DNA from 4 places in the Chryseobacterium mulctrae genome. Region 2 is predicted to be linked to each of the others. Evidence: riboswitches for the same ligand, from Rfam matches in the RefSeq annotation. Region 2 holds a riboswitch; each other region holds the start of a gene.
The links. Region 2 has a riboswitch for cobalamin ahead of FDY99_RS05030 (acyl-CoA thioesterase). Riboswitches for the same ligand answer to the same signal wherever they lie in the genome.
Positions count from the first base shown of each region.

Region 1 (5,680 bases), 470 kb from region 2:
AAGAATCGTTTCCTGTTGCATTTCCTGAGAAATTGTTTAATGATAATGCTGAAATTTGGTTGGCTGCTGAAGTATAATTGAATTCACTTACTTGAGAATCGATTAATTGTAAAGCCTGTTCTGCTGTAATTGTTCCATTGTATTGAATTCCAAAAGCAAAAGAATCAGCAATTCCGTTACCGTTATCAGTCCCGAAATCTATAACAACTAAACTTTTATTACTTCCTGTTCCGATCCAATTAATAATTTGAGATGAATTAAAACAAGCAGAATTGTAAGCTGGAACCGGAGTGGAAGGCGGACCGAATGTTGTTCCCGGTGTAAAACCATATCCATAAGACATTCCGTACCATTTACCGTCAACTAACGGATCATTATTGACGCCATTATTCGTGGTCATGTTATTTGAAGCAGTTCCCGACCAAGTCGACCAGTAATCATCTGTACTTGGAACGTGGTGATTATAATCAAAACTATATAAAAAACCGCTCGGTACTTCTGCGGTAACTTTAGAATCTGCCGCGTCGATTGCATTGATTAGATCTTCCATTGTTAAAGTGGTAGAATCAAATCTATAGCCCCAAACATAAGAAGTAGGATTGTCTGAATCGTTAAAATCTGCAATTAAATAAGCTTTTTTAGAACCAGTACCAACCCAGAATTTGACATCATTTTCTGTAAGTTGAGCAAATGAAAATTGGAATATAAAAATTAAAAAAAGAAGTATTGATTTTTTCATTGATGAATTTTAAAGTGAAAAAAAGAGCATCATAAAGATGCTCTATGTTGAATTATTTTTTGATAATCTTATGAGTCGTTATTGATTTGTCTGTTTTAATTTCAATCAAATAAACTCCCGATTTCAAACTTTGAATATTGATTTTCCTATTCTGAGTATTCAAAACTTTTTGTCCTGAAACAGAGTAGATGTTGATGTCTTTAATGTTATCCTGAGTTTCAATGATCACGAAATCACTCGCAGGATTTGGATAAATTTTAAAGCTTTGTTTTGCAGCATCAGAAACACTTAAATTAACATTGGCTTCTGTTGGAGTAAAAGGTCTTCTTGTTCCGAAACTTAATCCAAACCAATCGTTATTATTTAAAGTGATTGTTGAAAGATTAGTATTCGTTTTCCAGTTTGACAAATTGGTTCCTTTGTATAACTTCCAAGTATTTGTTCCGCTTGCTGTTCCTGAGAAAGAATTTAATGATAAAGATGAAACCTGATTCGCTGTAGAAGTATAACTAAATGTGCTTGATTGTGCATCAATTAACTGTAAAGCTTGTTCCGCAGTAATGGTTCCGTTATACTGAATTCCAAAAACAAAAGAATTGGCGTTTCCGTTAGAATTATCGGTTCCAAAATCTACAACCACTAAACTTTTATTGGTTCCCGTTCCGATCCAATTGATGATTTGCGAAGAATTATACCATAATGAACTATAAGCAGGAATCGCTGTTGCAGGAGCTTCAGCTGTAGGATTGCTAAAACCGTAACTTGCGCCATACCATTCTCCGTTTGAGATGGTTCCGCTGTTCATCCATCCTGCCATAGACCAACCATTGGTGTTATCACCTGCCCATAAACTCCAATAATCGGGTACGGACTGTGCAGAATGGTCATTAAATTGAACTTTATCTAAAAATCCTCCTCCGAAACTTGTTCCGTAATCAAATGCAGGTTCTGCAGTTTTTATCATCTGAAGCATTTGCGGGCCGGTAATATTTTGCCCGGGATTGAATTTTACCCCCCAAACATATGATCTGTCATCGGTACCGTCTTTAAAATCGGCAACAAAATATGCCGTTTCTGAACCTGTACCTACAAAAAACTTTACATCGTTGGCTGTAAATTGTGACATATACAGCGCAACGATGAAAGTAAATAGAAAACTTGATGCCTTTTTCATTTTAAAAATTACTTAATAATTAACTTTTCGTTGAAGTTGATATTCTTATCAGTGATTTTTACGACATAAACGCCTTTAGATAATGCGCTTACATTAATTCCTTTTTCATTGTATTTTTCATTGATAACGATTCTTCCGTTTACATCATAAACCTGAATATTTCCAGAATTTAAGCCTTGTACAAAGAATCTGTCACTTGTAGGATTTGGATATACAATTAATTTTGATGTTTTTGTGCTTTCAATAGTAGAAAGAGATGCATTATTGTAAGCAATGATTTGATTTGGTAAAGAAGTTACCGTAAAAGTATTCAATAAAGCACCTTGCAGATCGTAAGCATAAATTTTTCCCGCCGCAACATATCCTGAAGGGTCAGCTGCATAGATCTTATTATTAACAACATTGAATCCGTATGCAGTTCCATAACTGTTTACGGTAATGGGTGTAACTGCAATTGGAGAGGTGTTAATTGACGGTGAAGCAATTGGTGTTTTGTAGATTGAAGCTTCATTCATGTAATAAATATTCGTTCCGTCGGTATCCATATAAGATGGTTTTACCCCTACCGGAAATGTAGTGCTCGAAACCGTAGTCTGACTTGTTGTATTATAAACCGTCAATGTTCCGAAAGAAGTTGGAAGGTAAGGATCTCCCGAACTCATAATGTACAGTAAATTGTCTTTTTCAAAAATACTGTTGGGTGAATCTCCTACATTTACCTGCGATTCTACAGTATTGGTTGTAGTGTTGATGACATCCATAAAATGGTTCAATCCGTAACCTCCTTTCAATAAAACATAGAGTTTATTGTTTTTGCTGAAGATTTTTTCAGGACCATTTCCTACAGGAATATTGGTTTCGTGAGTATAATTGTTAAGATTAAACACTGCTACATAATCATCAGTAGTGCTACTGCCGCTTCCCCAATTGGTTACATAAGCTTTGTTCCCATTAAAAGCAATATATCTTGGATTGTTAAGATTGGTAGAAATTGTTGTAATTAAAGTGAAATCAGATTTATTAATGACTTTAATTTGGTTTGAAATATTTAAAACTACAAAAATCTTATCGCCAAAAATTTTAATGTCTTGAGCGGTATCACCCAATGTTGCATTATTGTTTTTAAGTTTAAAATAATTGTTGGTAAGTGCCGATTGATTATTGATCAACGAAATTTCAGCATTATTGCTTCCGGCGCCGCCTTCGTTGAGTACTAAAACTCCTTCAGTTTGAGCAATTGCAAATGAAAATACAAATGCAAGAATAAGAAAATAGATTTTCTTCATGATATAATTAAATTTAAAGTTTTGTTCCCGAAACTTCACTGCAGGAAAAAAAAGTCATGAAAAAATATCCGAAGATTTGATCTCATAAACTTTTATTCCCGAAAGTTGAAATTAATCTAAGGCAGGTTTCCTGGCTTGCATCTTATTATAACCTTCCCAAACCTGAAGTTCAGTGGTGTACTTAATAATAAGTTGAATAGCTTACAGTTGCGGGTACAGCTCAAGAATTATTTTACTTCACTTGATTCCCTATTAATGAACGCATGCGTTCAACCTTAAACTTTTGCAAAGATATTATTTAAAAATTGATTATTGTTTTAGTGAAAATTTAATAATTTTCAAATTATGTTGAATAATAGTTGTTTATTAAGTGTTTGTTTTATTTAATTAATCAAAAAAGACATACCAAATGATATGTCTTTACTTTTTTAATATGAATTATTTCTTAATTAAAACCTTCAATGATCTTTGAGAAATCTTCAAGTTTCAATGCAGCTCCACCGATAAGACCGCCGTCGATATCAGGTTGAGAGAAAATTTCTCTCGCATTATCTGGCTTTACAGAACCTCCGTATAGAATAGAGATTTCGTCTGCAACTTCCTGTCCATATTTTTCTGCGATAATTCCTCTGATGTGAGCATGAATTTCCTGTGCCTGTTCTGGTGTAGCAGTTTCACCTGTTCCGATTGCCCAAACTGGTTCGTAAGCGATCACTACTTTTTTGATTTCCTCTGCAGAAAGGGTGAAAAGAGCAGTTTCAGTTTGTGCTTTTACAACATCAAGATGCTGTCCAGCTTTTCTTTGCTCTAAAGTTTCACCATTACAGTAAACAGGAATTAAACCTTTATCTAAAGCCAGTTTTACTTTTTTATTGCAGCTTTCGTCGTTCTCACCGTGATATTGTCTTCTTTCAGAGTGACCGATCAAAGAACCTGTTGCATCTATGGATTCCAACATATCTGCAGAAAGTTCACCTGTGTAAGCTCCGCTTTCATATTCGCTCATATCTTGAGAAAAAACTCCGATTTCGTTTTTTTCGAAGATATCTTTTGCCATCATTAGATACAAAGAAGGCGGTGCGATCCAAACTTCACAGTTGGTTGTATTGTTGTTTTTATAGCTTAGTAATTGAATCATTAATTGTTGAGCATGAATGACGTTTTTGTTCATTTTCCAGTTTCCTGCAACTATTTTTCTTCTCATAGTTTCTATATTATCTTTTTGTTTCTTTTGTTTTTCATTTAAAATTAAAATCTGCAAAATTTGCTAAATCTGCGTGAGCTAAATTATTTACTAATTCCCTCCAGTTTAAACATAAATGCATATTCCAAAGCAATATCTTTCAGGTAATCAAATCTTCCTGAAGCACCACCGTGACCGTATTCCATATCGGTTTTTAGGAATAAAACATTTTTGTCTGTTTTTAAATCTCTTAATTTTGCTACCCATTTTGCAGGTTCAAAATATTGTACCTGAGAATCATGCAATCCTGTTGTAACAAGGAGGTTCGGATAGTTTTTTCTCTCAATATTTTCGTACGGAGAATAAGATTTCATATAATTATACGCTTCTTTGTTGTTAGGATTTCCCCATTCATCGTATTCATTCGTTGTCAAAGGAATACTTTCATCCAACATGGTATTAATAACATCTACAAAAGGAACCTGTGCAATGGCTCCATTCCAAAGTTCTGGTTTCATGTTGACAACAGCTCCCATTAAAAGTCCACCTGCACTTCCTCCTTGAGCGTACAAATGTTTTGGTGAAGTGTATTTTTCTTTAACTAAATATTCTCCAACATCGATAAAATCGGTAAATGTGTTTTTCTTTTTCATCATTTTTCCGTCTTCATACCATTGTCTTCCCATTTCTTGTCCACCACGAATATGTGCAATCGCAAAAGCAAAGCCTCGGTCTAAAAGACTCAGTCTTGTACTGCTGAATGTCGCATTCATTGAGTTTCCGTACGATCCGTAAGCGTAGAGTAGAAGTGGGTTTTTGCCGTCTTTCTTATATCCTTTTTTATAAACGATGGAAATCGGAATTTTTGTACCGTCTTTTGCAGTGGCAAAAAGTCTTTCGGTAACATAATTAGCTTTATTATAACCGCCTAAAATTTCCTGCTGCTTCAGTAAAGTTCTTTTTCCTGTTTGTAAATTTTGCTCGTACTGTGAACTTGGAGTAATCATCGAAGTATATCCGAATCTGAAATAATCTGTATTATATTCAGGGTTTCCTGATGGATAAACCGTGTAAGTTGGTTCATCAAATTTTAAGAATTCCCGTTTATTGGTTCTTCTGTCCAAAATAACCAGTTGCGAAAGTCCGTTTTGTCTTTCACTGAAAACCAGATAGTTTTTAAATTCACTGATTCCTTCCATCAAAACATCTTTTCTGTGTGGCATGAAATCTTTCCAGCTTTCAACGCCTGTCTTATCCAAAGGAGTTTCCATCACTTTGAAATTGAGGGCGTCTTTATT
Region 1 covers NZ_VAJL01000001.1:676,455-682,134, reverse strand. The annotation lists gene FDY99_RS02960 (T9SS type A sorting domain-containing protein) at 1-739, opposite strand, end outside; gene FDY99_RS02955 (T9SS type A sorting domain-containing protein) at 792-1,913, opposite strand; gene FDY99_RS02950 (YncE family protein) at 1,922-3,199, opposite strand; cobalamin riboswitch at 3,303-3,492, opposite strand; gene tpiA (triose-phosphate isomerase) at 3,645-4,403, opposite strand; gene FDY99_RS02940 (S9 family peptidase) at 4,487-5,680, opposite strand, start outside.
Region 1: it holds a riboswitch for cobalamin, as region 2 does, so the genes downstream of both, FDY99_RS02950 (YncE family protein) here and FDY99_RS05030 (acyl-CoA thioesterase) in region 2, are expected to answer to the same signal.

Region 2 (5,680 bases):
CGGTAAATTATGGAACGTTTAAGACAATGATTGATGCTGACGAACTGGAGAGGATTTAATTTTGAATTAATTTTCAACGCAAAGATTATCCTTTACTTTTAATATTTTAAGAAGCAAAGAGTTGCGAACAAGTCGCTTAAGCTTGAATATTCAGACGATTTATCAAATTATTTTATTGATTATTAATTTTAAATGACTGTAAAAACTCATATCACATTTAAGGATTTTCTGAATTTTAATATTAAAAATTCATTCCCAAGAATTATTATTTTTTCATTAATAATATTAGCCATTTTTGGGTTAAACTTTTCTAATGCTGAATATAATACGAAGGAAATTTTCAAATCTGCATCGATTTGGTTTGCTGCTGTTTTTGTTTTTATCATCATCCGTTCTTATTTCCGTTTGAAAAATGCTTTTTACTCTAACAAGAAAATTCAGGAAGAGATTGTTTATACTTTCACTGATGAAAAAGTTCAGACAAAAGGAGAAACATTTGATGGCGATTTTACATGGAATACAGTCCACAGAGTAAAAGAAACCAAAGACTGGTTTTTGATTTATCAAAGTAAAACGACGATGAATATGGTTCCGAAAAAATACTTTTCACAAAGTGAAATTATAGAATTAAGGAATATTATTGAAAAAAATAATGTGAAAGCAAGGCTTTTAAATTATTAATTGCAAACAAAAGAGAGCATCATTATTTGATTCTCTCTTTTTATTTTTATTTCTATTTTTGAAAATGCTTGTCAATCTTAAAATATTGTGGATCTTTTACAGGAAACTTCTCATTCCGGGAATTATATTTTCTTTGTTGACCTCCTTTCCTGCAGGAATAAATTTTAAAAACTTCAGCTTTGGTTTTTTATTTATTTTCCCGTTGATGCATTATTTTATCTATGAATTAAGATTGAAAAACGAATATCTTTTCTATGCTAACTTTGGATTTTCAAGAATATCACTTTGGATGATCACAGTTGTTTTTGGTTGTATTTTAAAACTTATTTCATTTATTCTATGAGCAAGCTTCATATCGACAGCATTACAAAATCTTTTGGTGAAAAAGATATTTTGAAAGACATTTACTTAAGCTGTGAAACCGGGAATATTTCCGGGCTTTTAGGAAGAAACGGTTCGGGAAAGTCAACTTTATTTCAAATTATTTTTGGATCGATAAAAGGTGATACACAATATATAAAGCTCAACAATACGATTTTACAAAATCAATTTGACCGAAAAAACAAAATTGCTTATTTACCTCAATATTCATTTTTACCGAGAAATATAAAGATCAAAAATCTTATAGATTTGTTTTGTGATAAAGAAAACAGTACAAAAATTTCTCAATCTGAATTCATTCAACCATTTTTAAATGAGACTCCGAATACACTTTCAGGAGGAGAACTTAGAATTGTAGAAGTTTTGCTGATTATTTATTCTAAAGCAGAATTCATTTTGCTGGATGAGCCGTTTCACAGTCTTTCGCCAAAAGTAGTAACCGAAATTAAAACATTTATTAAACAACAAACTGATAAAGGCTTTATTATTTCAGATCATCAATATCATGATGTTTTAGATATTTCAAATGATATTTTTCTTCTTTCTGATGGTCATTTAAAATCAATTAAAGATTTAACAGAATTGAAAAGGTTTAATTATCTTCCAAAAAATATTTAATTTATATCTTTGAGCTATAAATATTCTTTTTATCATGACTTTCATCCACAAAGCAATCTATTTATCGCTATTCTGTATTTTTTCTTTTAGTTTGATCAATGCTCAGAATAAAGTTCCTTTTGGCGTAGTAAAAGCCGAAGAAGGTTATGCAATGGTGCGTGTACACAAAGAAGATTACCGTAAAATTGTTGACAAAATCAGGATGAAAAGAGGGGATGTTTTTGTTTATGTAAAACCCGCTCCCGGAGAAACTGAATGGATCTGGATAAAATATCCTGAAAAAGAAGAGCTTCCAAAGCCTTTTGTGAGATATGACAGTCTTAATAAAGAAGGAATGGTAAACAAAGGTCGTATTGCATTTATCGATCAGCTTCCGAAATTTACTCCGGTATTATCTAAAAACGGAAGATCGATTACTTTTACCGACAATAATAATCAGAAAATACCGACTGCTCAAAGAACGAAAGTGGTGATTGACATTTATCCGTCAAGTGCAAAATTTAAAAAGCAGGAAAAAGATGCAGAAGGAAATATCGTTAAAATAGACAAACAAAAAACCTGGGGACTCGGAAAAGAACTTCCTGAAGATTTAAAAGAAATAAAATCAGTTCGAGTACAACAACCCGGAAGAGGTTCTGTTTTTGTAAGAGAAGCGATTAAAAATATGTTTGATCCTACTATGGATTTCGATAATATGGGCGTAACTTCAATCGATGATGATCATATTTTTCTTTATATGATCAATGGTTCGGGTGAACACCGATACACTACTTTCTGGACAATTAAGGAAGGAAGAGCAATCAGCCAGATTATTTACAGCAACCCGGAATAATTCTTTACCATATATTCTTTTATTATTCTTATTTTTGCACCCGAAAAGTCTTTAGCTTTTGGCGTATCGCTTCATGCTAATACTTTTCAGGAAATTGGTTCTGTTTAACTACAGATTAAAAGGGAATCGTGTGAAAATCACGAACTGTCGCGCAACTGTAAGTAACCGAAGTCTTTATAAAAACCACTGTGCAAAGGCATGGGAAGGTATAAAGATGTTACAAGTCAGGAGACCTGCCTATTTCTTTAGACAAAAACTTTCGCGATTTGAAGTTGATTGATCTTATAGTCTTTTCAGGAATTTCATGTTCCTGAATAATTCTGTTGGTTCCAATATCATTTCATTTTCGCTTTAATTAATAATGAAATATGACTACAGAAGAAAGAATTCAATCATCGGAAACCAGAATTTTCAAAGCCGTTTTCCCTAATACCACCAATCATTACGATACTCTTTTCGGAGGAACAGCCATGCAATTGATGGATGAAGTTGCCTTTATTACCGCAACAAGATTTGCAAGAAAACGTGTAGTAACCGTAAGTAGCGATAAAATCGATTTTAAAAAACCAATTCCAGCAGGAACGATTGTAGAGCTTATCGGAAAAGTTTCACACGTTGGAAAAACAAGTATGAAAGTGAATGTTGAGATCTACACCGAGCAAATGTATTCTTACGAAAGGGAAAAAGCTATTGTGGGAGATTTTACTTTTGTGGCGATTGATGAATTTAAGAAACCAATTCAAATACTATAGATAAAGAATTTCGGCGACCTTCGGTCGCCGAAATTCAACATTAAATTCAAATGTTTTTTAGCAGTTTCGGCGGGCCAAAGGCCCGCCGAAACTTTTTCATTTTATTAAATTATCTAAAAATAAATTTCAGACAATCGACTCGAAATCTGTGGGAATAAAAATTATCTCAAAACTTTTTCAGAATCCAAACTTAGGTTAAGTAAGGTCTGAAAAGCCTCTCCCATTTCATCAGAAGCTCTGCTGATTGCATTTTCAAGCATATTTCTTATTTGAAGTTCCGTTACTTTTGCTTCAGTCCAGCTTTTTCCGGAGGTGTAAGAATTAAGAATGAAAGGCATAATTCTGTCGATGGCGCAAGCAAAAATGGCATCGGGAGTTTGTTCTTCTTCAAATTCAAGCCAAAGATTAAAAAATTCTGAACGGATCGGCTCGTCTAAAATTCCGAAAATATTTTGGGCAGATTGTTTTTCTCTTTCAAATTTCCCAACCATCGCTGCTTCGTCAAAAAGAAAAGTATCACCTGCTTCAATTTCAACCAAATCATGAATTGACAGCATTCTGATGACTCTCAACAAATCTATATCGGCTCTGTTTTTGGCGTAAGGAAAAAGAATTTGGGCTAAAATAATAATCTGCCACGAATGTTCGGCCGTGTTTTCTCTTCTGGAATCATCTGCATTATAATTTCTTCTCTGCACATTTTTTAATGCGTCTACTGCGAGGATAAAATCAATTTCTTTCTGTATTTTCATTTTCTTCTTTAAAATATCGTTCTCTAGGATAGATTGTCGTTTTTGCAAACCACTTATAATCTATAAATTCTCTTTTTACGGTTGTCACTTTTTTAGGATCTCTCGTGTCTTCTTCAAATTCTAATACTTTTAATAATCCTCTCTCGGGAACCAATAAATATTCTGAGGTAAGATTCCAGCAACATCCATTTTTTTGATAAGCAATAATTCGCTGACGTTCAGAATCTGTTTTAAACATTCCGGAATTCGAACGGACAAGATTTGTCAATTCATCATTCAACGCAAACTGCTGTTTAGAATTATCATTCAAATATACTTCATAAAAAGGACTTTGATGATTGGTATTTCCGTTTCTAATGGCAAGATCTTCCGCTCCATCAAAATTAAAATCATCAAAAACGACCGAATTTTTCAACGAATCAAAAACAGGTTTTTGGTTTTCATTTAAATCTAAATAAAAATCACTTGAAGAGAAACTTTGATATTTCTTCATTGTATTTTTATCGTAAAGATCAAATGTTGCTTTCCCACTACATTTCCTTTCAGTACACGTCACCATGTTGACAACAACATTAAAACTTTTGGAAACATTGGCTAACTCAAAATAATTTTGCGCACTACAAAGTCCTCCTAAAAGAACGAATGTCATTAGAAATTTCTTGTAATTCATGGTTGGTAGTTTTTATAATTTTTCAAATTAAAACCCGAAAAATCTATAACAAATATAAAAATTTAAGCTCAAATATTCAGTTTATTTCTAATATTTAATAATAGCACAAAATCATGAATAAAAATTATTAACCTGATTTTCAGTTATTTAAAATTATTTTAAAAATAATTCCACTACTTTGTATTGCATATTACCATTTTAATTACATATCTTTGTAATGTAAAATCGGAATAGGTTCAACTAGCTAGGAACCGAAAACTGAAAATTATATAACTAATTAACAAAACCTATTAAAGATGAATACCGAAAATACCAAAGCGCAAATGCGAAAAGGGATTCTGGAATTCTGTATTTTAAGCCTTATCAACAATCGCGAAATGTATGTTTCTGATTTAATAGATGAGCTGAAAAAAGGAAAACTGGATGTAGTGGAAGGAACCCTCTACCCTCTTTTAACAAGATTGAAAAATGGAGAATTTCTTTCCTACAGATGGGAAGAATCTACAGGAGGACCTCCCAGAAAATATTACCAAATTACAGAAAAAGGCAAAACGTTTTTATCTGAACTTCAAATCACCTGGAAAGAATTAACAGATTCTGTAAACCAAATCACTCAAAAACTTTAAAAACAAAAGCTATGAACAAGACACTCTCAATAGGACTCGCAGGTTTTTCTTTCACTATAGAAGAACACGCATACATAAAGCTTAGCGATTATCTGAATGCTCTGAGAAGCTCTTTGGATATTTCTGAAGCTGATGAGGTAATTCACGATATAGAAATCAGAATGGTTGAAATCTTCAGAGATTCTTTAGGAAAACGCGAAGTAATCAACGACGGTGATGTAGAAAGAGTAATTGCACAGATTGGTACTCCTGAAAAAATAGAAGAACAAGAAGAAGCATATTATTCTGAGAAAAATACAAAATCGAATAAGAATAATTCTACAGGAACAACTTACACAGACAAAAGACAATTGTTCCGTGATCCTGAG
Region 2 covers NZ_VAJL01000001.1:1,146,414-1,152,093, forward strand. The annotation lists gene FDY99_RS05010 (endonuclease MutS2) at 1-59, shown strand, start outside; gene FDY99_RS05015 (YcxB family protein) at 193-681, shown strand; gene FDY99_RS05020 (ATP-binding cassette domain-containing protein) at 1,021-1,680, shown strand; gene FDY99_RS05025 (SGNH/GDSL hydrolase family protein) at 1,715-2,512, shown strand; cobalamin riboswitch at 2,591-2,767, shown strand; gene FDY99_RS05030 (acyl-CoA thioesterase) at 2,881-3,264, shown strand; gene FDY99_RS05035 (HD domain-containing protein) at 3,426-4,016, opposite strand; gene FDY99_RS05040 (XAC2610-related protein) at 3,994-4,686, opposite strand; gene FDY99_RS05045 (PadR family transcriptional regulator) at 4,983-5,312, shown strand; gene FDY99_RS05050 (PspC domain-containing protein) at 5,324-5,680, shown strand, end outside.

Region 3 (5,680 bases), 3.1 Mb from region 2:
TCCAACTCTTATTGTCATAAAAAGCGATGTTTCTGTAGCAGAAGATGCAGTATTGCTTTTTGATAAAGTCCTAGTAATAGGTGGAATCGATATTCTATACAATAATGCAGGAGTTGGTGTTCCGGCAATTAACTTAAGAGTTCCAAACGAAAAACATTTTGAAAATGCGGTTTACGAAATGGAAGTCAATTATCTCGGCGTAATTCGTTTAAATAATCTTTTTCTCGAAATGCTTACTTCAAGAAAAGAAAGTGCAATTATCAATACAACTTCAATTCTAAGCTACGTTCCGTCACTTCTCGAAGCAACGTATTCAGCTTCCAAAACGGCATTGGCATTTTACACAAAATCGCTCAGAGAACATCTGCGGATTATCAATAGCAAAGTTAAAATATTTGAGCTGCTTCCTCCAGTAGTTGATACTGAAATGACAGTTTCCAGAACAGACAAAAAAATGACAACGGAAGAGTTGGTAAAAGGTTTGATTTTCGGTTTAAAGAATGATAATTATACAATTCGAGTGGGAGATACAAAATTGGTATACTTTCTCAACAGGTTTTTCCCTAAATTAACATTTGGATTGGTAAATCCTAAGAAATCAGAGCAGTATCTTAAATAAAAATTGAAATTATGAAAGCATTTAGCATCAGTCATTACAATAAAAACAGTGAGCTCCAGCTTGCAGATATGCCCGAACCGATTGTGAGAGAAGATGAGGTTTTAGTTGAAATTTATGCAGCGAGTGTTAATCTTTTAGATTCAAAAATAAAAAGCGGAGAATTTAAACTGATTTTACCTTACAAAATGCCACTTATTTTAGGTCACGATGTTGCTGGAGTGATTATAAAAGTAGGTTCCAGAGTTAAGAACTTCAAAGTTGGAGACGAGATTTATGCAAGACCATCAGATTTTCATATAGGAACTTTTGCCGAATTTATTTCTATCAATGAAAAAGATGTTGCCTTAAAACCTAAAAACTTGACGATGGAAGAAGCAGCCTCAATTCCTTTGGTTGGTTTAACGGCTTGGCAGGCTTTAGTTGAAAAATCGAAGGTTCAAAAAGGTCAGAAAGTTTTTATTCAGGCAGGCTCTGGTGGAGTTGGAACTTTTGCAATACAGTTGGCAAAACATCTCGGTGCAACGGTGGCAACAACAGCCAGTGAAAAAAGTTTTAATTTTTTGAAAAACCTCGGTGCAGATGTACTGATTGATTATAAAACACAAAATTTTGAAGATGTATTAATCGATTATGATGTTGTACTAAACAGCCAAGATTCTAAAACACTTGAAAAATCTTTTGAAGTAGTAAAGTCTCAGGGTAAAATTATCTCGATTTCCGGACCGCCAACTCCTGTTTTTGCAGAAGAATTTAATCTGCCGTGGTATGTGAAATTTGCTACAAAATTATTGAGTAGTAAGGTCAGAAAAATCGCTAAAAAACAAAATATTAATTATTCATTTCTTTTCATGAAAGCCAATGGAAAGCAGTTAGCAGAAATTACAAAAGTGATAGAATCCGGAAAAATAAAACCTGTAATTGATAAAGTTTTTCCTTTCGAAAATACAAATGCAGCGGTAAAATATGTAGAAAGTGGTCGTGCAAAAGGAAAAGTAGTTATCAAAAGGAAATAATATTAAAAAAAGCAGGAGCTTTACAACTCCTGCCTAAATAATTTATTGAACTAAATTTTGTTTATTTTTAAATGTTTCAGCGACTTCTTTTGATGCCTCCACCATCGCAATCAGCGCTTTTTCCGTTTCATCCCAATGACGGGTTTTCAAACCACAATCAGGATTTACCCAAAGTTGCTGTGCAGGAATCACGGCTTGTGCTTTTTTCAGCAATTCTACCATTTCTTCTTTGGATGGAACTCTCGGTGAATGAATATCATAAACTCCCGGTCCGATCTCGTTCGGATATTTGAAATCAGCAAAAGCATTCAACAATTCCATCTGACTTCTGGAGCATTCGATTGTGATGACATCAGCGTCCATATCGGCGATATTTTGGATGATATCATTAAATTCAGAGTAGCACATATGCGTATGAATTTGTGTTGCATCTTCCACACCACTTGCCGAAATTCTAAAAGCTTCAACCGCCCATTTCAGGTAATTTTGCCAGTCAGATCTTCTCAACGGAAGACCTTCACGAATTGCCGGTTCATCAATCTGTATAATTCTGATTCCCGCTTTTTCCAAATCATTGACCTCATCACGAATCGCCAAAGCAATTTGTTTACAAGTCGTTGAACGAGGCTGATCGTCACGTACGAAAGACCATTGAAGAATCGTTACAGGTCCAGTCAACATTCCTTTTACCCATTTTTGAGTTAAAGACTGCGCATATTCCGACCAATAAATCGTCATCGGATTCGGTCTGTGAACATCTCCAAAAATTACCGGAGGTTTCACGCAACGGCTTCCGTAACTTTGAACCCAACCATTTTGTGTAAATGCAAATCCGGCCAACTGTTCGCCGAAATATTCCACCATATCGTTTCTTTCGTATTCTCCGTGTACCAACACATCGATCCCTATTTCTTCCTGCCAACGAATCGTTCTTTCGGTTTCCTGTTTCAATAAAGTATCGTATTGTTCGGCATTCAATTCTCCTTTTTTGAATTTTGAACGCCAGTTTCTCACTTCTTTCGTCTGCGGAAATGAACCAATTGTTGTTGTCGGAAACAAAGGAAGTTGCAACACTTCCTGCTGCGTTTCTTTTCTGATATTGAACGGCGAATTTCTTTGCGCGTCTTCTTTAGTTGTCACATCGACACGGTTTTTCACGCCCTGATTGTGAATTAAGGTTGAGGTTTTACGGTTCTCAATTGCTTTTTTATTTTCAGCTAAAACCTGTAAAGCATTGTAATCCGGATTTTCTGAAGCTAATTTTTTTAAATGAACAATTTCATAGACTTTTTGTTTAGCAAAAGCCAACCATTGCTTGATCTCAGGAGATAAAATTTCTTCGTTTTTTTCAGAATCAAGGTCGAAAGGAGAGTGGAGTAATGAACAAGAGGGAGCAATAAAGATTCTTTCCGAACCAATTTTTTCAACAGCTTTTTTTATAAAACTTAAAGACTGGCTGAGATCATTTTTCCAGATATTTCTTCCGTCAACAATTCCTAATGAAAGACTTAAAGTTTCAGGAATTGTGTTTAAAACTTCATCCAATTGTTCAGGATGACGAACCAGATCAATATGCAAAACATCGATCGGAAGGGTAGTTGCTAATGAAAGATTGTCTTTTAACCCTTCAAAATAAGTCGCAACAATAAACTTTAGTTTTGGGAATTGTTTCCTGATATCAGCATAAATAAACTGATAGGTTTCTTTCGCTTTCTCATTTATATCTAACGCCAAAAATGGCTCATCAAACTGAATATATTCTGCACCGTGATTTTCAAGTTCTTTTAAAATCTGAATATAAACCGGAAGTAAGTTTTGCGCTAGATCTAGTTTATCAAAACCTTCTTCTTTTTCTTTTCCTAATAATAAATAGGTCAGCAAACCGATGATCACAGGTTTTGCATTAATTCCCGCTTGTTTTGCGCTGATGAATTCTTTAATAATTTTATTGGAGAATAATTTAAAATCCTGATTTTTCTGAAATTCAGGAACGATGTAGTGGTAATTGGTATCAAACCATTTCGTCATTTCCATTGCGGTAATATCCAAACCATCTTTCTGAAATCCTCTTGCCATCGCAAAATATAGATCGAGTTCTGATTTTTTGAAAGCAATTTCCTGATAACGTTCCGGAATCGCTCCAACCATTAAAGTCATATCTAAAACCTGATCATAATATGAAAAATCGTTGCAAGGAATAAGGTCAATTCCTGCTTTCTGCTGCAGTTTCCAGTTGCTTTGAGTGATGGTTTTTCCGGCTTCTAATAATTCGTCTAAAACAATTTTGCCTGACCAATATTGCTCGCAGGCTTTTTTGAGTTCTCTGTTGCTACCAATTCGCGGATAGCCAAGAAGGTGTGTTTGCATTTCTTTAAAACTTTTAAATTAAATAATGATTTTAAAAGTTCTTCAGATGCTTCGTAATGCTCTCTTAGAAAGAAATTTTAAGGAATAGAGTAGATACAATAATGACGTAATTTATTCCTTTAATAAAAGGATTGGCTTAAACTTTTTTATTTTTTGACGCAAAGTTTTAATTCAATATTCTTTATATATTAAGAAAGCAAAGAGTTAATCAATAAATTGATTTTATGAAGCTAACGTTAACAATAAGCTTCATCAGCGATTCATCGCTATTCTTTGCTCCTTAAAATAATGCGTTTACAAAAGAAAATCTTTGCGTTTAAAAATTAAAAAAATTAAAATTTAAACCCAAAATACATTCAAAAGTATCATCTGTTGATCCAAAAACTCCAATTCGCGAGAGCATTGATCATTCGGAACAGGCAGGTCTCCTGACTTGTAACAGTTTTTGTCATCCTTCCCGTTTTCACAGTGGATATTCTCGGACAAAAACTTTTGGTGTGTTACTTACAGTTGCGCGACAGTTCGTGATTTTCACACGATTCCCTATTAATTTACTTGAGTAAAACCTTTTCCGTTTGATGAAGTATGTGAAAGAACAATTTCTTTGGTAAAGATAGCGTTAAAGTGAATTGATTGGTTTTAATTTGAAAATAAAGGATATTGTTCTTTTTATTTTAATTATAAAAAATATTTATTCTTTAAATTTGAAAATTATAATCAAAAAAAAAATATTATTCTGTGGAAAGACTCGACGAAAAGGATTTACAAATACTAAGGATCCTCCAAAAAAATGCAAAACTGACCGTAAAAGAGTTAGCTAAAGAAGTAAATCTTTCAACATCACCTGTTTTTGAACGTGTGAAAAGATTAGAACAAGAAGGATATATTAAGCATTATGCAGCCGTTTTGGAAGCTGAAAAACTTAATCGTGGATTTACCGTTTTTTGCCAAATTAAACTCAAAATTCATGACCGTTCCGTAGGAAACCAATTTGTGGAAGATATTCTGCAGATTGATGAGGTGGCAGAATGTTATAATATTTCAGGCGATTTTGATTTCTTACTGAAGGTTCAGGTAAGAGATATGAAGCATTATCAGAATTTTGTTTTTAATAAATTAGGAAGTGTAGATTCTATCGGAAGTACACACAGTACTTTTGTGATGGCGGAAGTGAAGAATATTCATGGAGTGAGTATTTAGAAAGAGGACTATTTACTTTTATTTACATAAATGATTTCCGGTTTTTTACCATCTAAATCTCTTTTTGATCTCCCCAATAATCCAATTTCCATATCATTAGCAGATTCATTTTGAATCTCAGAAGGAGAAACATAAGTATACATTCCATATCCGTGACCTGAAACAATCCAACCTTCAGTTTTTGTTAGATGAATTGTATTAAAATCTCCTGCAGGACCACCGGCGAAAACTGGTCCAAATTCTTTCATCATCACCATAGCTTCATCATTGATATTTTTAACTTTAGTTATATCATCAAATATGATATAAGTTCCGTTTTTAAAAAGAACCCAATCCTGAAATTTAGGGTTTATTGCTAATTTCACATTTTCTATCAATTCTTTATCATTCATTTGTTTTGATTGGCTTTGTTTAGGCTGATTAGTTTTAAAAACAGTTTGATTAATCTCATTATTCCCATTTTTCGGGTTACAAGAAGATA
Region 3 covers NZ_VAJL01000001.1:4,249,628-4,255,307, forward strand. The annotation lists gene FDY99_RS19795 (SDR family oxidoreductase) at 1-619, shown strand, start outside; gene FDY99_RS19800 (NADP-dependent oxidoreductase) at 631-1,632, shown strand; gene metE (5-methyltetrahydropteroyltriglutamate--homocysteine S-methyltransferase) at 1,675-3,999, opposite strand; cobalamin riboswitch at 4,401-4,584, opposite strand; gene FDY99_RS19810 (Lrp/AsnC family transcriptional regulator) at 4,738-5,199, shown strand; gene FDY99_RS19815 (hypothetical protein) at 5,208-5,680, opposite strand, start outside.
Region 3: it holds a riboswitch for cobalamin, as region 2 does, so the genes downstream of both, metE (5-methyltetrahydropteroyltriglutamate--homocysteine S-methyltransferase) here and FDY99_RS05030 (acyl-CoA thioesterase) in region 2, are expected to answer to the same signal.

Region 4 (5,680 bases), 2.6 Mb from region 2:
AGGAGCTCCTTCAATTGCATTAGTAGTTGTGTTGATTTTTGTAATGGTATTACCAAAACCGTATGAAGCGTTTTGCACAAAAATATTTCCACCAGCTTCTACCACTCTTTCTACGGTGCTTGTAGACGCAAAATCAATTTTAGTCACAAAAGAATTGTCAGACAATTTATAAACATTTACAAACTTTGCTCCTCCATACTTATCGTTTGAAACGTAAAGATTTCCGTTTGCAATTGCCATATAACGAGGATTGTTTAGCTGAGATGTAATTTCTCCTGTTTTTTTAAATGTATAACGGTCTACAATCTGAATTCTGTTTGAGTTATTCAGTAAAAGATATGCTTTATCTCCGTTTAAAACCATTGTTTGGAGTACATCACCAAGATTTTCGTTGTTGTTCTTTGCTTTGTAGATATCATTCTGCATTAAGGTTAAATCTTTCGTAAGGAAAGTAACGTCTGCATTTGGTGTTCCAAAGTTACCTTCGTTGATGATAAGAAATCCGTTATTGTAAGTTATTTCCGGAATTATTTCTTCGTAATCTGATGTACACGAAATCGAAAATAACAGGACGAATCCAAAAATAAACTGTAATAGTCTGTTTAATTTCATAATATTATTGATTTAAAAATTTATTGTTACGTTTATACTGTAATTTCTTTTAGGTAAAGGATAATATGCCGTTGTTTCGTAAACGGTATCTGTAATATTATTCACTTTTATTCCTAAAGTATAGTTTTTTATTAATGTTGCCGAAAGACCTGCATTCATAACAAAATATGGGTAAATCGCATATTTTCTGCTTTCATCTGAGGTAGTGTAGGTTAAACCGTTAAACATTCCCTGTGCATAAACACGCAGAAATTTATACTGATAATCTACATTCGATGAAAATTTATGTAAAGGAACATACATCAGCTGCTTTTGATTTTCCAAATCTACGGATTTTGAATAAATATATCCTGCAACGAGCTTTATAAAATGGTTTTTATTAAAGCTTTTTTGATAGCTAAGTTGAGATTCTAAACCATAAGATTCTACTTTATCGGTATTAAAAGCTGCCCAATAACCTAATGAAGTAGGCAACCAAAGAATCATATTATCGATTTTCATGTAGTAAGGACTTAGGCTTAAAGTAAAACCAGCCACACTAAATTCATGATTCATATCTGCCTGAACCGAAGTCTCCGATTTTAAATTTATATTCCCTCCCGGTTCCCAATACAAATCGTTGAATGACGGAAATCTGAAATTTTTAGAAAAATTTAAATTTAAGCTGTACCAATTATTGGCTTTCCATTTTCCTGAAAAAGAGTAGAGAAGAGGAGAATTAATTTTTTCAACAAAATCTTGTTTGATTCCTGCCTCAAATCGTAGATTCGGTGTCGCCAAAAATCTTAATAAACCTGTAGCAGAACCAATATTTCTACTTACGTTCTTAATACCTGAATCACCTAAACCTTCTCCTTTGTTTTGTTGAAATTCTCCGATGATATTGATATTCAGTTTAGGAATGATGAAATAATTAAAATCATTTTTAAAAATGTAATTTTTATTAATTCCACCACTTGTATAAGGCTCTCCAAAATTTCCGTAATACTGAAAATTATCTTCTGTATAGGCTGCTTTTAAACTATTAGAAATTTTAGATTTGTTGATATCCCAAGAAAGTAAACTTCTTACAGTTTGTGCTTCATATTTGGTTTTATTTAAACTCTCTTCAAGAATTCTATAATTCTGAGTTGCATCATAAAATTGGCTTTGCCAGGAAATTGTCTGGTTGTCTGCAATTTTGTATGCCGTACCTATATTGAAAGTCGTATTGTAAAACTTACCGTTTCTGTTGATATAATTATTTTTTTCCGGAACTTCATAATCATTTTGGCTGATCAAATAATTTCCTGAAACTTTAAAGCTGAATTTATCGTTACTATAAGCTGCTTTCAAAAAATTATTATAAGTTCCAAACGAAGCAACTTCAGAATTGAATACTCCTTTAAAGCCTTGGTTAAAACTTAAATCATTATTTAAATGAATACTTCCTCCAATCGCACCGCTTCCGTAGATAACACTTCCGCCACCAGATTTTATTTCCATCTGGTCATATCCGAAAACCGCAATGTTATTGATATCACCTTGTCCCAAAAACTGAGAATTGATATTGATTCCGTTCCAGACAAAAGCAGTCTGTTGTGCTGTTGTTCCCCGAAATGAAGGCGAAGAAACAGCTCCACGACCATTTTCTTTAATATAAACAGGCGACTGAAATCGTAAAACCTCAGAAAGATTCGAAGAATTTTTTTGAATATCTGCAGGAGATAATGTCGTCAAAGAATGAAAAAGTTTTACCTTTTTCATTTGGTTGTCGAATACAAATACGGTGTCAATATTTTTTTCCTGACTGTAATAAATTGTCAGGCAAGAAGACACTGAAAGTAGGGTTAATGCTCTTTTTAAAATCATGTCATATCTGCCTTTCCTCCGAAAGCAATTCTATTATTAATATTAAAATTCCGGCAGGTCTCCTGACTTTCGCTTTGCTACACCTTCCCGTTTTGGCAGTGGTTTTTTGTAGAAATTGATTGTGCGATTTACAGTTGCGGGGACAGCTTGGGAGTTTCACCCAATTCCCTCTTAGTTCCAATCTCTTGGAAACCAAAATTTTTGCAAATATAGTTTTTTTGAAAAGAAAGATTAAATTTTATTAAAGCTAAAGTAAAACCTTACAATTGATTTAAATTAGAAGATTTTCACTGTAAAAGAAACAAAATATTTTTAGACTTTACTATTTCCAAAAGTTAAGAAAATAACAGTTTCACATTCTTTATATTTCTTTTTCAGTGGTTTCTTTATGATAAAAAAACACAGATTATATTTTCAATAATCTGTGCTAATTTGTGTAGTCCGTGAGAGGTTTCTATAAAAATGTTCCATCAAAATAAAATGGAAGCAAATCTTTGATAGAAGTTACTTTTATCACCTCATCATTTAAGTTAGAAAAATAAAGTTCGATATTTTCGTTTTGCTTTGTTTCGTATTCTATAATACTTTGTCGGCAAGCTCCACATGGCGGAATTGGTGGGTTTTTCTCTGAAAATTCTTTTGGTCCACCAACGATAAATATTTTTTTAATTTTTTGATCTGGGAAATTAGCTCCAATCCAAAAAAGAACAGTTCTTTCTGCACAAAGCCCGGAAGGAAAAGCTGCATTTTCCTGGTTGTTTCCTGAGAAAATTTCACCATTTTCCAACAAAACAGCACAACCTACAAAAAAGTTGGAGTAAGGTGCATAAGCGTTTTCTCTCGCCTGAATTGCTTTTTCAAAAAGGCTGTTTTCTACTTCTGAAAGTTCGTTCCTGCCTTTGAAATGTTCGTAATCGATTTTTATATCTTTTTTCATTTTTTGTCTCCGTAAAAAAGGGGCATAAAAGTAAACCTTTTTAGTGACGTGGGCAATACGTTATAATCTTGCCAGATTTTGTATTTTTAATTCTTTAAAAATAATTCAATGTTATATTCTCCTATAAAATTTAGAAATGTAGAGCTTAAAAACCGTTGGGTAATGTCTCCAATGTGTATGTATTCCTCAGAAAATGGGGTTGCCAATAATTTTCACTTTGTGCATTACGGAAGTCGTGCTCAAGGCGGAACAGGACTTCTCATCGTTGAGGCGAGCGGGGTAGAACCAAAAGGCCGAATTACCAATCACTGCATGGGAATCTGGAATGACGAACAAGCTGCAGAACTTCAGAAAATTGTAGAATTCGTTCATAAAAATTCAGAAAGCAAAATAGGAATTCAGATTGCTCATGCTGGAAGAAAAGGTTCTACTTGGGAAAATAAACAAATCTCTTTGGAAGAAGGTTGGGAAACTCTTGCACCAAGTGCGATTCCGTATCATCCGACAGAAAGAATTCCGCACGTTTTGAGTTTACAAGAAATAAAAGAACAGATTCAAAATTTTAAAAATGCTGCGAAAAGAGCAGTAAAAGCAGGTTTTGATGTTGTTGAAATTCACGGGGCACATGGTTATCTTATTCATCAGTTTTTGTCACCGCTTTCTAATGTGAGAACCGATGAGTACGGTGGAAGTTTTGAAAACAGAATAAGGTTTTTACTGGAAATTGTAGATGCAGTCAACGAAGAACTCAATGAAAATGTAGCACTATTTGTAAGGATCTCAGGAACAGAATATGCTGAAAACGGTTGGGATATTGATGACAGTGTAGAACTGGCAAAAATTTTAAAAGATCATCATGTCGATTTGGTAGATGTTTCGAGTGGTGGAAATATTCATGGCGCAAAAATTTCTGTTTTTGATGGTTATCAGGTTCCGTTTTCTTCGGCTGTAAAAAATCAGGCAAATGTGAAAACAGGAGCAGTAGGTTTGATTAAGAAAACTGAACAGGCAGAAGAGATTTTACAAAACAATGAAGCCGATTTAATATTTGTAGCACGAGAGATTTTGCGAAATCCTTATTTGGCAGTTCAGGGTTCTTTTGAAATGAAAGAAGAATCTTTTTTTCCTCATCAATACCTTAGAGCGAAAATTTCTTCTTAATTTTAGGAGCGAATTTAAAAGACAGCAATGCATATAGAAGATTTTATGCTTCCTTGTCCCAGCAAAAAGTTTTTGGGAATTGAATGTTTCGGATGTGGAAGTCAGCGGGCAATTTTGATGGTTTTTCAGGGAAAGTTTTCTGAAGCCTTTCAAATGTTTCCGGCAGTGTACACTTTATTGCTGTTTTTCTGCTTTGTTGGCATCAATTTTATCGACAAAAAAAGAAATTATGGACAGATTTTAATTTTTTTAGCAATAATTAATTCACTGATCATGGTTTTTTCTTACTTTTATAAACATTTTATTATTCATTTAAACTAAACATTAAAAAAACAAATTATGAATCAACAAAAATTACCTAATGCTACGGCAGTACTTGTTTTAGGAATTGTTTCTATCGTCGGATGCTGTTGTTACGGTGTTTTGGGGCTAATTGCCGGAATTATCGGACTTGTACTTTACAAAAAAGACAATGCGTTGTACCAAAGTAATCCAACTTTATATTCTGATTACAATAACCTTAATACCGGAAGAATTCTTTGTATTATTGGTTTGATCCTTAGCGCACTTTATCTTGTTTTAAATATTGTGATGATTGCTGTTTTCGGATGGGATGCACTTTCAGATCAGGAATTGATGCAGGAACGTATCAGAGAAATGATGGGACAATAATAAGTCTTAATTAAGAATAGAGAAGGCTGCAATATTTTTTGCAGCCTTTCTTGTTTAATTTAATTATTTTTAAACCTGAAATGTTTGATTGATGGAAAATTACACTGAGAAAAAACTGACGATTGATTTAAAGAAAGCAAATATTTATTCGCTGAAAATATTGTTGTATTCGTGTGTTGTTTTTCTAATTCCTTATGTTTTTCTTTGGCAATATCAGTTCAGTTTCGAGCATTTTACAGCAACCTTTAAGAGACTTATAGAAAAGTATACTTTCTTAAGTGGATTTATTCCCATGTTTTTTATCGTTTTGGGAATTGTTTTACATGAACTTATTCACGGACTTACTTTTTTGCCTTTTTGTAAAAACGGTTTTAAATCAATAAAGTTTGGTTTTATGAAGCAATATCTTACCCCTTATTGTCATTGCAAAGAACCTTTAAAGCTAAA
Region 4 covers NZ_VAJL01000001.1:3,786,282-3,791,961, forward strand. The annotation lists gene FDY99_RS17610 (DUF5074 domain-containing protein) at 1-612, opposite strand, end outside; gene FDY99_RS17615 (TonB-dependent receptor plug domain-containing protein) at 625-2,463, opposite strand; cobalamin riboswitch at 2,499-2,675, opposite strand; gene FDY99_RS17620 (cytidine deaminase) at 2,918-3,400, opposite strand; gene namA (NADPH dehydrogenase NamA) at 3,509-4,561, shown strand; gene FDY99_RS17630 (DUF2752 domain-containing protein) at 4,589-4,882, shown strand; gene FDY99_RS17635 (CCC motif membrane protein) at 4,901-5,233, shown strand; gene FDY99_RS17640 (DUF3267 domain-containing protein) at 5,325-5,680, shown strand, end outside.
Region 4: it holds a riboswitch for cobalamin, as region 2 does, so the genes downstream of both, FDY99_RS17615 (TonB-dependent receptor plug domain-containing protein) here and FDY99_RS05030 (acyl-CoA thioesterase) in region 2, are expected to answer to the same signal.